DNA from 3 places in the Mesorhizobium sp. M0408 genome. Region 1 is predicted to be linked to each of the others. Evidence: predicted binding sites of a transcription regulator. Region 1 holds the regulator's gene; each other region holds the start of a gene.
What was found. The regulator LexA, encoded in region 1, represses DNA repair genes until DNA is damaged. The targets are predictions, from matches to a motif close to TGTTCNNNNTGTGTTCNG.

Region 1 (4,186 bases):
CGCGTTTCGGCGATGAAGATACCGGCTGAGCTGACCGCCGGTTCCGAGATCACCGGCTATGTGCGGCTGCTGCCGCCGACCGGCCCGGTGCGGCCCGACAGCTATGATTTCTCCTTCGACAGCTATTTCGCCGGTATCGGCGGCAGCGGCTTTTTTCTCGGCAATCCGAAAGTCGTGTCGTCGGGCAGCATGCCGCTTGCCGCGCAGCTTTCTTCCGCGATCGAAGACGCGCGCGAATCGATCGCCGACCATATCCGCAGCCGCATCGGCGGTGCCGAGGGCGAGATTGCTGCTGCGCTGATCGTCGGCGTGCGCGCCGGCATTCCCGAGGAGATCAACGAAGCGATGCGGCGCACCGGCATCTACCACATCATCTCCATCTCGGGGCTGCATATGGCGTTGGTCGCCGGCACCATCATGGCGCTGCTGCGGGGTGCCTTTGCGCTGTTTCCCGATTTCTCATCGCGACGGCCGGTCAAGAAATATGCCGCGGCCGCCGCGCTTTTTTCGATTGCGGCCTACCTCGTCTTTTCCGGCATTGTCGTTGCGGCCGAACGCAGCTTCATCATGCTGGCGGTGATGCTTATCGCCGTGCTGTTCGACCGGGCCGCGCTCACCATGCGCAACCTGGCGATCTCGGCCATCGCGGTCATCCTGGTGTCGCCGCACGAGGTGGTCGGTCCGAGTTTCCAGATGTCCTTCGCCGCGACGGCGGCCCTTGTCGGCGCCTATGCAGGCTGGTCCGATTACCGCGCCGGCAGGGCCACCACGCCGCCACCGCGGCGGTCGCCGCTACGCTTTGCCACTCGAAAGGTCCTGTTGGGCATGTGCGGTCTGGCGATGACCTCGATCATTGCAGGGAGCGCCACGGCGCTTTTCGCCATATGGCATTTCCAGCGCGTGGCGCCGCTCAGCCTGTTCGCCAATCTGGCCATCATGCCCATCGTCTCACTGGTCGTCATGCCCTTCGCCGTTCTCAGCGCGCTGGCGATGCCGTTCGGTGCGGATGGCCCTTTCCTCTATGTCATGGGCAAGGGGCTGACGGCGATGATCGCCCTGTCCGGGTGGATCTCGGAGCGCTCGCCGATCGATGCGGTCGGGCTGATTTCGCTGAGATCCGTCCTTCTGGTGACGATCGCCCTCGTCATTGCCAGCATGGCGACGACCTGGTTGCGGCTGGCGGCACTTCCTTTTGCGCTCGCCGGCTTGCTGACGACAACGCAGACACGCATACCCGACGTATTGGTCTCGGAGGACGCGCGGCTGGTCGCGCTGCCGATCGGCAGCGGTGAACTCGCGGTCAACCGGGCACGCCCGAATGAGTTCACCATCGACAACTGGAAACGCGCGCTCACATCAGAGGCCATCGTCGCGCCGGAAACGCCTGGAAAGAACGACCCGCAATTCGACATTGCCGATCCGGCCGACCTACCGCCGGGCATGCCGTTCATTTGCACGGACGGCCTCTGCCTTGCCATGCATCCATCCGGCGCGATCATCGCGCAAGCCAAGGACCGCGATACTGCGCGGCCAGCCTGCGCCTTTGCCAGCTTGATCGTCATCGACGACGCCACCGCCCATAACCCCTGCTACTACGACCGGCTGGTCCTCGTCGTCACCAAACGGCAACTGGCGCGCGCGGGAAGTGCCGCCGTCTATTTCGATCCACAAGCGGCAACACGCGCCGAGATCCGCTTCGCCGTCGAAAAATCATACCGGCCCTGGCACGTGCAGCGGAAATTTTCACGCGCGGCACGGGGCCTGCCGCCATACCGCAGGGCCGACAACCCCAAAGCCGGCGCCAAGGGCGGAGCTCAGTAGCGGCGGATCAGTCCGACGAGCTTGCCCTGCACCTTGACCCTGTCTGGTCCGAAGATGCGCGTCTCGTAGGCCGGATTGGCGGCTTCCAGGGCGATCGAGGCGCCCTTGCGGCGGAACCGCTTCAGCGTCGCTTCCTCCTCGTCGACCAGTGCCACCACGATCTCACCGGGGCTCGCCGTATCGGCATTGCGGATGATCACCGTGTCGCCGTCGAAAATGCCAGCCTCGATCATCGAATCGCCTTTGACCTCGAGCGCATAATGCTCGCCGCCCATGATCATATCCGGCGGCACCGAAATCGAATGCGTCTGGTGCTGGATGGCATCGATCGGCACACCGGCCGCGATGCGGCCCATTACCGGGATCGAAACGGCGGCGACGACATCGTCGTCATTGCCGGCTGCAGGGACACGCGACGATGTCGGCTTGCCCTGCCGAGGGGCGCCTTGCCCAAGGCTGCCCTGGATGACACTCGGCGAGAACTTGCGTGCCGCATTGAGGCCGGGGGCGATCGAGTCAGGCAGGCGTAGCACCTCCAGCGCACGGGCCCGGTTGGGCAAACGGCGAATGAAGCCGCGCTCCTCCAGCGCCGTAATCAGCCGGTGGATTCCGGATTTGGAAGCCAGATCGAGCGCTTCCTTCATCTCGTCGAATGAAGGCGGGATACCGCTTTCCTTCAACCTTTCGTGGATGAACATAAGCAGTTCGTGTTGTTTGCGTGTCAGCATAGCGACCCCCAACAGAATCAGAAAAACAAACCCAGAACAAACACTATCTGTTCCAGTTGTGTTCCGCAACTGTTTAAAGTTTAATGAATGCGTTAAGGCTCGGGAAACAAACGACGTCCCCTACCGGCGTACCGCATTTTCACCGCCGCGAGCCTCATCGCCTTGATTCTGCTTTCGTTTGCGCCCTTCTGGCCTCCTAGAAGGCGGCACTGGCATCGGCCGTCGGTCGGCAAAAGGCACGGAATTGAACCCGTATCGACTGTGCGGTTTGGTCAATGCACCGTGAACGAAACGAATTCAAAACGCCAACCTCGGGTTAAGTCCCGGTTTCCACCGCCTGGTCAGGCTGCTTCTCGCCGGTGGAGCCTTGCTGCGCGCAACCAGGTAATGGAAGAACAGTCGATGCGTGTCCGGCGTTGCGTTGGATCTTGGGGGAGCAGACAAATCATGACAGGAATTCCCGATCTCGTGGCCATAAAGGCGATGGATGCCGCGGATCCGTTGCGCGCGATGCGCGACCGCTTTGTGTTGCCGCAAGGAGTGATCTATCTCGACGGCAATTCGCTAGGAGCTGCTTCACGTGCCGCTTTCGATGAACTGCACAAGGCCGCGACCGAAGAATGGTCGCATGATCTCATCCGCGCATGGAACACGGCCGGCTGGTTCAACATGCCGCTTGAACTTGGCGACCAGCTCGGGCGCCTGATCGGTGCCGCGGCCGGCCAGACGGTGGTCTGCGACACGACATCGGTCAACATCTACAAGCTGCTGCACGCCGCCATGGCCATGCGACCGGAGCGGCAGGTCATCGTCGCCGAGGGCGATAGTTTTCCGACGGACCTCTACATGGCCGAGGGTGTGGTTTCGACGCGAAAAGATACGCTGCTGCGCCTCTCGGGGGTCGACGCGCCGACCATCGAAGAGCTGATCGACGAACGCACCGCCGTGGTGCTGGTCAACCACGTCAACTATAAGTCGGGCGAACTGCGCGACATGCCGGCGCTGACGCGCAGGGCTCAGGAAGCCGGGGCGATGATCGTCTGGGATCTCTGCCACACCGCCGGCGCGATGCCAGTCGAACTCGACAAGGCAAACGCCGATTTTGCCGTTGGCTGCACCTACAAATATCTGAATGGCGGCCCGGGCGCGCCTGCCTTCATCTATGCGGCTGAGCGGCATCTTTCCGACATCCAGCAGCCGCTCACCGGCTGGTGGGGCCATGCACGGCCCTTCGCCTTCGAGCCAGGCTATGCGGCCGGCACCGGCATCCGCCGGTTTCTGTGCGGCACGCAGCCGGTCCTGTCGATGCGCACGCTGAAGGGCGCGCTCGACATCTGGAACGATGTCGACATGACGGCGGTGCGCAAGAAGAGCATCGCACTGGCGGATCTGTTCATCGAGCTTGTCGAGGCAAAGTGCGGCACTTACGGGCTCACGCTCGAAAGCACGCGCGATGGGGAAAAACGCGGCAGCCAGATTTCATTCATGCATGAGCATGGCTACCAGGTCATGCGCGCGCTGATCGAACGTGGCGTGATCGGCGATTTTCGCGCGCCATCGACCATGCGCTTCGGCTTCACCCCGCTCTATGTCGGCTATGCCGATGTCTGGCAGGCCGTCGAAGTGCTTGAGGACAT
Region 2 (4,186 bases), on a different contig from region 1:
GAACGAGGCCATCGAGGCGGCGAAGCCCATACAAACCGTGGAGACCGGGCAGCTGATATACTGCATCGTATCGTAGATCGCGAAACCGCTGGTCACCACGCCACCCGGCGAGTTGATGTAGAGCGAGACCTCCTTGTCGGGATTGTCGGATTCCAACGACAGAAGCTGGGCGCAGACCAGCGCCGAGGTGCCGTCGTCGATCGCCCCGTTGATGAAGACGATGCGCTCGCGCAGCAGCCGCGAAAAAATGTCGAAGGCGCGTTCGCCGCGGCTCGACTGCTCGATCACCATTGGCACCAGATTGGCAAGGCCGCTCATCGGTTCTCTCCGTTGACTGTTGTCGTTCAGGCCGCGCGCAGGAAGAGGCGCGGCGTGTTTGCGGCGATCTGCTTGTGTCTGGGAGTGCGCGCTTCAAACGAAAGCCGGCAACCGGCGCCTGCCATCGCGATCTCCGGCACTGCTGCCCGAGCAAAACCATCATGGACGATGCGCAGATGCGTGCCGCCGGAAACGGTGCGGTCGAGCGTAAAGGTGACGATGCTGTCCACTGGGCTGTCGTTCATTGCGCTGTCCAGGGGGCTGCCGGGCGGCACCTGCGTATCGCCGGGCGCCGGCCGCTCCCGCCAGGAATAGCGCAGCAGCCGTCCGGGATCCGCGTCGAGGATTTCGCACTCGATCGGCGCATTCGGCGCTTTAAAGGCAAAGCGGTTGCCGATTTCGGGCTTGATGTCGTTCGGCATCATCCAGGCCGCGAGCAGGTCCGGCACCGTCAGCGCCCGCCACACCTTTTCCGGCGGTTCGGGCAGCTCGCACTCGAACTCGATCTTGTCTGCGGCCATTTCGGCGCGTTCTGTGCCTCGGCTGGTCATTGGTCCATGTCCTTCAAAACCGTCTTGAGTCTTTCGATGCGCTCTGGCCAGAACGCACGGTAGCGTTCGATCCAGCCGAGCAGTGGCGCAAGCCCCTTCGGATCGACGCGGTAATAGGCATTGCGACCGGCCCGGCGCTCGACCACGAGGCCGGCGCCGCGCAGCACTGCGAGATGTTGCGATACCGCCGGCTGCGATACCGGTATGCCAGTGCGCAGTTCCGACACCGTCATCTCGCCGTCGGCGAGCCGCTCATAGACGGCGCGACGCGTTGGATCCGCTAGTGCCCGAAAAATGTCTGCTTCGATCATGCCGAAAGCATAAGTCAATACTTATCGGTTTGGCAAGCCGTGTTTTTTAAGACAGGCGGTGTTTTTTAAGACAGGCGAGGTTTTACAAACTCGCTGGAGGCCAGCGTCTCACCATGTCGGGGGATCCGTTGAACGTCGCCTCGAAAACTGGTGACGCGAGCACAGCATGAATATGAAGCAATTCGGAGCCGACGTTTCGGAAGCCATGTTGCCTGTGCGCGGCAACAACAAGCGACTGTCCGGCAGTCAAGACGAGATGCTCTTCGTCGATCCACATCTCGGCCCTGCCAGCGATGACGGTAAGCACTTCCTCGACCGGGTGCCAATGTGTCGGGGCGCCAACCGCGGGTTCGACCCATTGTTCGAATATGCAAAGTTGAGTTGCGCCGTTGCAGGCCGAGACATGCATGCGGGTCTTTACTCCCGTCCGCCATTCTTCTTGCGGCTGATCGTCGTGCGCAACCATCTTCATGCGTTCGCCTCGATCCCATGGTCTGTGGAAATTCGACGCCAAGACACTACTTCTTACTGACAACTATTGACAGTGCAGGGCCTCTCCTATAGAACGAAAAGAGAACAAAAACCTTGTGGGAAAAGGCAGCGACGACAGGCAGGGATTGTCCATAGCCTGTAAGGTGCGGCGACAAAAATTCGGTTTCGGATGAGCGCGGAGAAGTATCATGGCGGGTAGCGTCAACAAGGTCATTCTGGTGGGCAACCTCGGGGCGGACCCTGAAATCCGCCGCTTGAATTCGGGTGACCCGGTCGTCAACATCCGCATCGCGACGTCGGAAAGCTGGCGCGACAAGACATCCGGAGAGCGCAAGGAAAAGACCGAGTGGCACAATGTCGTGATCTTCAACGACCAGATCGCCAAGGTGGCCGAGCAGTATCTGAAGAAGGGCATGAAGGTCTATGTCGAGGGCCAGCTGCAGACGCGCAAATGGCAGGACCAGACCGGCAATGACCGCTATACGACCGAAGTCGTGTTGCAGAAATTCCGCGGCGAGCTGCAGATGCTCGATGCGCGGGGCGAGGGCGGCGGCCAGGTCGGCAACTATGCCGGTGGTGGTGCGAGCCGCGGTTCCGATTTCGGCCAGTCCGGCCCGGGCGAAAGTTTCAATCGCGGTGGCGCCAACAAGGGCGGCGGCGGTGGTTCGTCGCGCGAGCTGGACGACGAAATCCCGTTCTGATTTCTCGGGGCGGACTGCCCTTGCGACGAAAAGCGCCGGCACCTTGGCCACGAAATGGCGTCCCGAAAATCTGTCTTGGATTTTCGGGACGTTGTGCGTTTGAGCGGTGAAAGGACGTATCAGGTGAAGGCAAGGGTCAAATGGGTCGAGGAGCGCACTTTCGTTGGCGAGTCCGCCAGTGGGCACAAGCTGGTGCTAGGCACTGCGTTCGGGCCGGAGGGCAAGACGCCGGGGCCGAGCCCAATGGAACTGGTGCTGATCGGCACTGGCGGCTGCTCGGCCTATGACGTGGTCCATATCCTCGAAAAGGGGCGCGAGGCGGTCGAAGATTGCGTGGTCGAACTCGATGCCGACCGTGCAGAAGCCGATCCCAGGGTGTTCACCCGCATTCACATGCATTTTGTCGTCAAGGGCCGGGCGCTATCACACGACAAGGTGAAGCGGGCGATCGGGCTTTCGATCGACAAATACTGCTCGGCCTCGGCAATGATGGCCAAGACTGCCGAGATTACCCACGACTTCGAAGTCATTGAAACGACAGCGAAGTAGGGTTGTCCCTACGTCGCCATCAGCGCCTTGATGCCGTCGGCGACGAACTGTACGGCGAGCGCCGCCAGGATGACGCCGAGCAGCCTTGTCAGGATCGAACGGCCGGTTTGGCCGAGGATACGGTCGATGCGCTCTGACAGCACGAACACCAGGTAGGTGATGACGAGGCAGATGGCGATGATGCCGACAAGGGCTGTCTGCGCCCCCAAACCCTGAAACGAGCTTGAGAGCAGGACGGTCGCCGAAATCGCGCCGGGACCGGCAATAAGCGGGATCGCCAGCGGAAAGGCGGCGATGTTGTGGATCATGTCCCTGGTGATGGCGACGTCGCCGATCTTCTCCTTGCGGTCCTGCCGGCGCTCGAACACCATTTCGAAGGCGATGAAGAACAGCAGAAAGCCGCCGGCGACGCGGAAGGCCGGCAGAGTGATGCCGAAGACTGACAGGATCGACGCGCCGGCGATTGCGAACAACGCCATTACCAGGAAGGCGATGACCGAGGCGCGCACGGAGACCTGGTTGCGCTCCTCGCGGTTCATGCCGCGGGTCACGGCGAGGAAGAGCGGCGCCAGGCCGGGCGGATCGATCGTCACCAGTATGGTGACGAAGGCGTTGAACAGGCTGTCGAAGCTCGGCATGCTGACCCTCCCCGCCGGCAAAGCCGGATAACGGGATTGGTAGAGCAAAGCGGAGCCAGTGGAAACCGTGCGGATCAGGGGCTGACGGCCCGGCGCGCCAGAAACTCGACTTCGAGACGCCAGGTGGCGCCGTCGTCCTGTGAGCGTTCGCCCAGCCAGCGGAACGAATTTTCGGTGATGCGCGAAAAGCTCCAGCGCACAGCAGATCCGGTGCCGTCTGCGCCTTGCTGGATGATGGTGTCGCCCTCGGCACGGCCGAGCTGGCGGCTGTAGTACTGATTGCGCGGATCGCTCCAGAAGATGTGCCAGGCGTCAACGCCGGGATCGTAGACGCGCAACGTCGTGCCATAGAAGGTCCATTTGCCGAGCGAGGGCGAGGGGCCGGCGTCACGGGCAGGCAGGATCCATACGTCCTGGATCGCGCGGCCTTCGAGCACCCAGCCGAAATGCACTTCGCCGCGCCCGGTCAGCACCTGACCGTCCTCGAGATGGCGCGTGGCGTCGAACGTCCAGGCGCCGATGAAGCGGCCATAAAGATTCAGTTTCTCGGCAAGGGCCGGTACGGGCCCACCGCTGTGCAGGGCCTTGGCAAAGGAATTGGACATGGCTTCGCTCTCATCTTGTCA
Region 3 (4,186 bases), on a different contig from region 1:
ATGCCGCCGGCAGTGATCATCGGCCCGCCAATGCCGGGCACGCCGACCTTGAACGGCAGCGGCAATGGCGTCATGTCGTAGACGGTGCCATTGCGATGCTTGTAGACGATCTTGCCGGTCCGAAGGTCGGCACCCGCCACATAGCCCCAGGGCGGCGCCTGGCAGGGAATGCCGAGCGGCGACAGGAACGGCTTCAATATCACTGCGTAAGGCGCACCGTCATTGCGATTCAGGCCTTGTTCGCTGCCCTTGGTGTCGCCGGGCGGCGGCACGTCGGCGCGCGGCACCAGCTTGGAGATGAACGCCAGGTACGTCGGCATGCCGAACATCACCTGCCGGACCGGATCGACTGCCACGCCGCCCCAGTTGAAGGTGCCGAAATTGCCGGGGTAGATCAGCGAGCCCTGCAGCGACGGCGGCGTGTAGCGGCCCTCATAGCGCAACTTCCGAAGCTCGATCCGGCAGGCCAGCTGGTCGAACATGGTAATGCCCCACATGTCGGCGCCGGTCAGCGGTTTCGGACTGAAGCTGAGATCCGAGAGCGGCTGCGTCGGCGAGGTATGGTCGCCCTCGATCGCGCCGCCCGGCGCCGGTACTTCCTTGACCGGAACGATCGGCTCGCCACTGCGCCGGTCGAAAACATAGAGGTCGCCCTGCTTGGTCGGCCCGACCAGCGCCGGCACCATGCCACTTTCCGTGGTGATGTCGACCAGCGTCGGCTGCGCCGGCACGTCCATGTCCCAGAGATCGTGGTGCACGGTCTGCCGCACCCAGCGCAATTGTCCGCTGTTGAGATCGAGCGCGGTGATCGACGAGGAGAATTTCTCGTCATTGGCGCTGCGCCCGGCGCCGAGCTGGTCCGGCGTCTTGTTGCCGAGCGGCACATAAAGCAGCCCGAGCTTCTCGTCGACGCTCGCCGTCGACCACATGTTGGGTGAGTTGTTGGTGTAGGTCTGGTCCGGCGGCAGCGGCATCGTCTGGTCCGGATTGCCGGAATCCCAATTCCACAACAGCGCGCCGGTGTCGGCATCGTAGGCACGGATGACCCCGGACGGCTCCTGCGTCGAATAATTGTCGTTGACCGCGCCGCCGACGATGATCTTGTTGGCGACGATCAGCGGCGCCGAGGTCGAATAATAATAGCCCGGCTTCGGATATGGCATGTTGGCGAGCAGGTTCAGCGTGCCGCCTTCGGCGAAAGTCGGGCAGACCTGGCCATTCGCCGCATCGAGCGCGATCAGCCGGGCGTCGGATGTCGGCAGGTAGATGCGTGTGGCGCAGGGCTGGCCAGCGGCGACCTTGGCATCGGCATAATAGGACGCGCCGCGGCAGGTCTGGTGCTGGCGGTCCTTGTTGAGCTTGACCTGCGGATCGAAGCGCCATTTCTCCTTACCGCTCGCGGCATCGATGGCGATGGCGAAATTATGCGGCGTGCAGATGTAGAGCGTGTCGGCGATTTTTAGCGGCGTCACCTGATAGGTCGTCTCGCCGATGTCGTCGGGCCCTTTCACGTCGCCGGTGCGATAGGTCCAGGCCGGCTGCAGATTGGCAACGTTTTCGGCGGTGATCTGGTCGAGCGGCGAATAACGCTGGCCATATTGCGTGCGACCGTAATAGTGCCATTCGCCAGCCGGCACGTTGCCGCCGAGATCGGCCGTCGGCGTCACCTTGTCGGTGTTGAGTTCACCCGTAATATCCTTTGGATCGGTCGTCATCGAATAGCCGGCGACGGCAAGCGATGCCAGCACGGCGAGGATAAGCGGTGCGCGTCCGTCGGGACCGGTAAGCCCGCGCCGCGCCCATGGCGTCAACAGCCATAGCGCGACAAGCACGATGATGCCGCCGCGCGGGCCGAGCTCCCACCAGTCGAAGCCGATCTCCCAGACCGCCCAGGCGAGCGTGCCGAGCACGATCGCCGCGTAGAGCCACAGCGCCGTGGATCTGCGCCTGTAGAGCAGCCAGGCCGCGACAAGGAAAGCTAGACCGACGATGACGTAATACCAGCTGCCCCCCAGCGTCACGAGCCAGATGCCGCCGCCGCCAACCGCCAGGCCGATGAGGAAAAGGATCAGGGAGGTGATGACCACAGCCAAGACGGTGCTCCTTCGACTGGTGCGCTCCGCGACGCGTCCATGGGCAACCCCGCATTGCGTTCCTGCCCCCACGCAACTTTCTCCGGCCCGCCTCCCCTGTCAAGCAAGCTCGGCGTTTTACGGCGCCGGCCCATCGCAAGCCCGGCGTTTTGGTTAGCGGACCCATTCAGATTGTGAGTCTACCGGCTGGACAGAGAACAAAACGGAGACACTTCTGGCCTTTCGCTGCCGAATCACTACATTCGGGGAGAGATGTCCGGCTTTTCGGAAGACATGCCCTTTTTTGACGAACCGAACGCGCGGCCCGTGGCCCCGTCGGGCATTGCCGCGCGCGCCATGGCTGCCCGCAGCGGCCACAACAATGCGCCCGACTATCTCAAGGGGTTGAACCCCGAGCAGCGGCTGGCGGTGGAAACCACCGAAGGCCCGGTTCTGGTGCTGGCCGGCGCCGGCACCGGCAAGACGCGGGTGCTCACCACCCGCATCGCTCACATCCTTGCCACCGGCAAGGCTTTCCCCTCGCAGATCCTCGCCGTCACCTTCACCAACAAGGCGGCGCGCGAGATGAAGCAGCGCATCGGCCTGTTGATCGGCGAAGGCAATGTCGAGGGCATGCCGTGGCTCGGCACCTTCCACTCGATCGGAGTGAAGCTGCTGCGCAGACATGCCGAGCTGGCCGGGCTCAAATCCGACTTCACCATTCTCGACACCGATGATGTCGTGCGACTGATCAAGCAGCTCATCCAGGCCGAAGGGCTGGACGACAAGCGCTGGCCGGCCAAGCAGTTCGCCCAGATGATCGACGGCTGGAAGAACAAGGGCCTTGGCCCCGCCGACATCCCCGAGGGCGATGCCCGTGCTTTCGCCAACGGCAAGGGCCGCGAGCTCTACAAGGCCTACCAGGAGCGGCTGAAAACGCTGAACGCTTGCGACTTCGGCGATCTCCTGTGCCACCCGATCCGCATCTTCCGCGCCAATCCGGACGTGCTGAAGGAATACCACAAGCGCTTTCGCTACATCCTCGTTGACGAGTATCAGGACACCAACACCGCGCAATACATGTGGCTGCGCCTACTGGCACAGCGGCCGCAATCCTCCCCCCTTGAGGGGGAGGTGCCCGCGAAGCGGGCGGAGGGGGTTGCCGCAGAACGCACCGCTAGAGCGTCGAGCACTGCCGCCGGTAGGTCGAGCACTGCCGCACGGACCCCACCCGACCGGGCTTCGCCCGGCCACCCTCCCCTCAAGGGGGAGGGAAGCCCGCGCCTGTCCACCGTAAATATCTGCTGCGTCGGCGACGACGACCAGTCGATCTATGGCTGGCGCGGCGCCGAGGTCGACAACATCCTGCGCTTCGACAAGGATTTTCCCGGCGCCACCATCATCCGGCTGGAGCGCAACTATCGCTCGACCGCGCACATCCTCGGCACCGCCTCCCACCTCATCGCCCACAATGAGGGCCGCTTCGGCAAAACGCTGTTCACCGAAAAGATCGCCGAGGACGACGAGAAGGTGCATGTCCATGCCGCCTGGGATTCCGAAGAGGAGGCCCGCGCCGTCGGCGAGACCATCGAGGCCTATCAGCGCCAGAAGCACAATCTCAACGACATGGCGATCCTCGTCCGCGCGTCCTTCCAGATGCGCGAATTCGAGGACCGCTTCGTCACGCTCGGCCTCAACTACCGCGTCATTGGCGGCCCGCGCTTCTACGAGCGCCTCGAAATCCGCGATGCGCTGGCCTTTTTCCGCGTCGTCGCGCAAGGCGCAGACGACCTCGCCTTCGAGCGCATCGTCAACGTGCCGAAGCGCGGCCTTGGCGAGGCCACCATCCGCCAGATCCACGACACCGCACGCGCGCTGCGCATCCCGATGCTGGAGGCGGCGGCAAAACTCGCCGAGAGCGACGAGCTGAAGCCGAAGCCGCGCGCCGCGCTGCGCGAGGTATCGGCCAATTTCGAACGCTGGCAGAAGGCTCTCGAAACCACCCCGCACACCGAGCTCGCCGAGACCATTCTGGAGGAGAGCGGCTACACCGACATGTGGAAGAATGACCGTTCGGTCGAAGCGCCCGGCCGGCTCGAGAACTTAAAAGAACT

Region 2: the regulator LexA is predicted to act here: its motif matches at 1,742-1,759, upstream of NKI67_RS19830 (single-stranded DNA-binding protein).
Region 3: the regulator LexA is predicted to act here: its motif matches at 2,287-2,304, upstream of NKI67_RS24925 (ATP-dependent helicase).

Annotation. Positions count from the first base shown of each region.
Region 1 covers NZ_JAMYRO010000013.1:170,253-174,438, reverse strand. Annotated here, with positions in the region: gene NKI67_RS17520 (ComEC/Rec2 family competence protein) at 1-1,821, shown strand, start outside; gene lexA (transcriptional repressor LexA) at 1,815-2,549, opposite strand; gene kynU (kynureninase) at 2,997-4,186, shown strand, end outside.
Region 2 covers NZ_JAMYRO010000016.1:107,952-112,137, forward strand. Annotated here, with positions in the region: gene NKI67_RS19810 (ATP-dependent Clp protease proteolytic subunit) at 1-318, opposite strand, end outside; gene NKI67_RS19815 (SRPBCC family protein) at 345-839, opposite strand; gene NKI67_RS19820 (ArsR/SmtB family transcription factor) at 866-1,180, opposite strand; gene NKI67_RS19825 (cupin domain-containing protein) at 1,263-1,652, opposite strand; gene NKI67_RS19830 (single-stranded DNA-binding protein) at 1,861-2,373, shown strand; gene NKI67_RS19835 (OsmC family protein) at 2,497-2,922, shown strand; gene NKI67_RS19840 (MarC family protein) at 2,931-3,560, opposite strand; gene NKI67_RS19845 (hypothetical protein) at 3,635-4,165, opposite strand.
Region 3 covers NZ_JAMYRO010000024.1:81,180-85,365, reverse strand. Annotated here, with positions in the region: gene NKI67_RS24930 (glucose/quinate/shikimate family membrane-bound PQQ-dependent dehydrogenase) at 1-2,093, opposite strand, end outside; gene NKI67_RS24925 (ATP-dependent helicase) at 2,346-4,186, shown strand, end outside.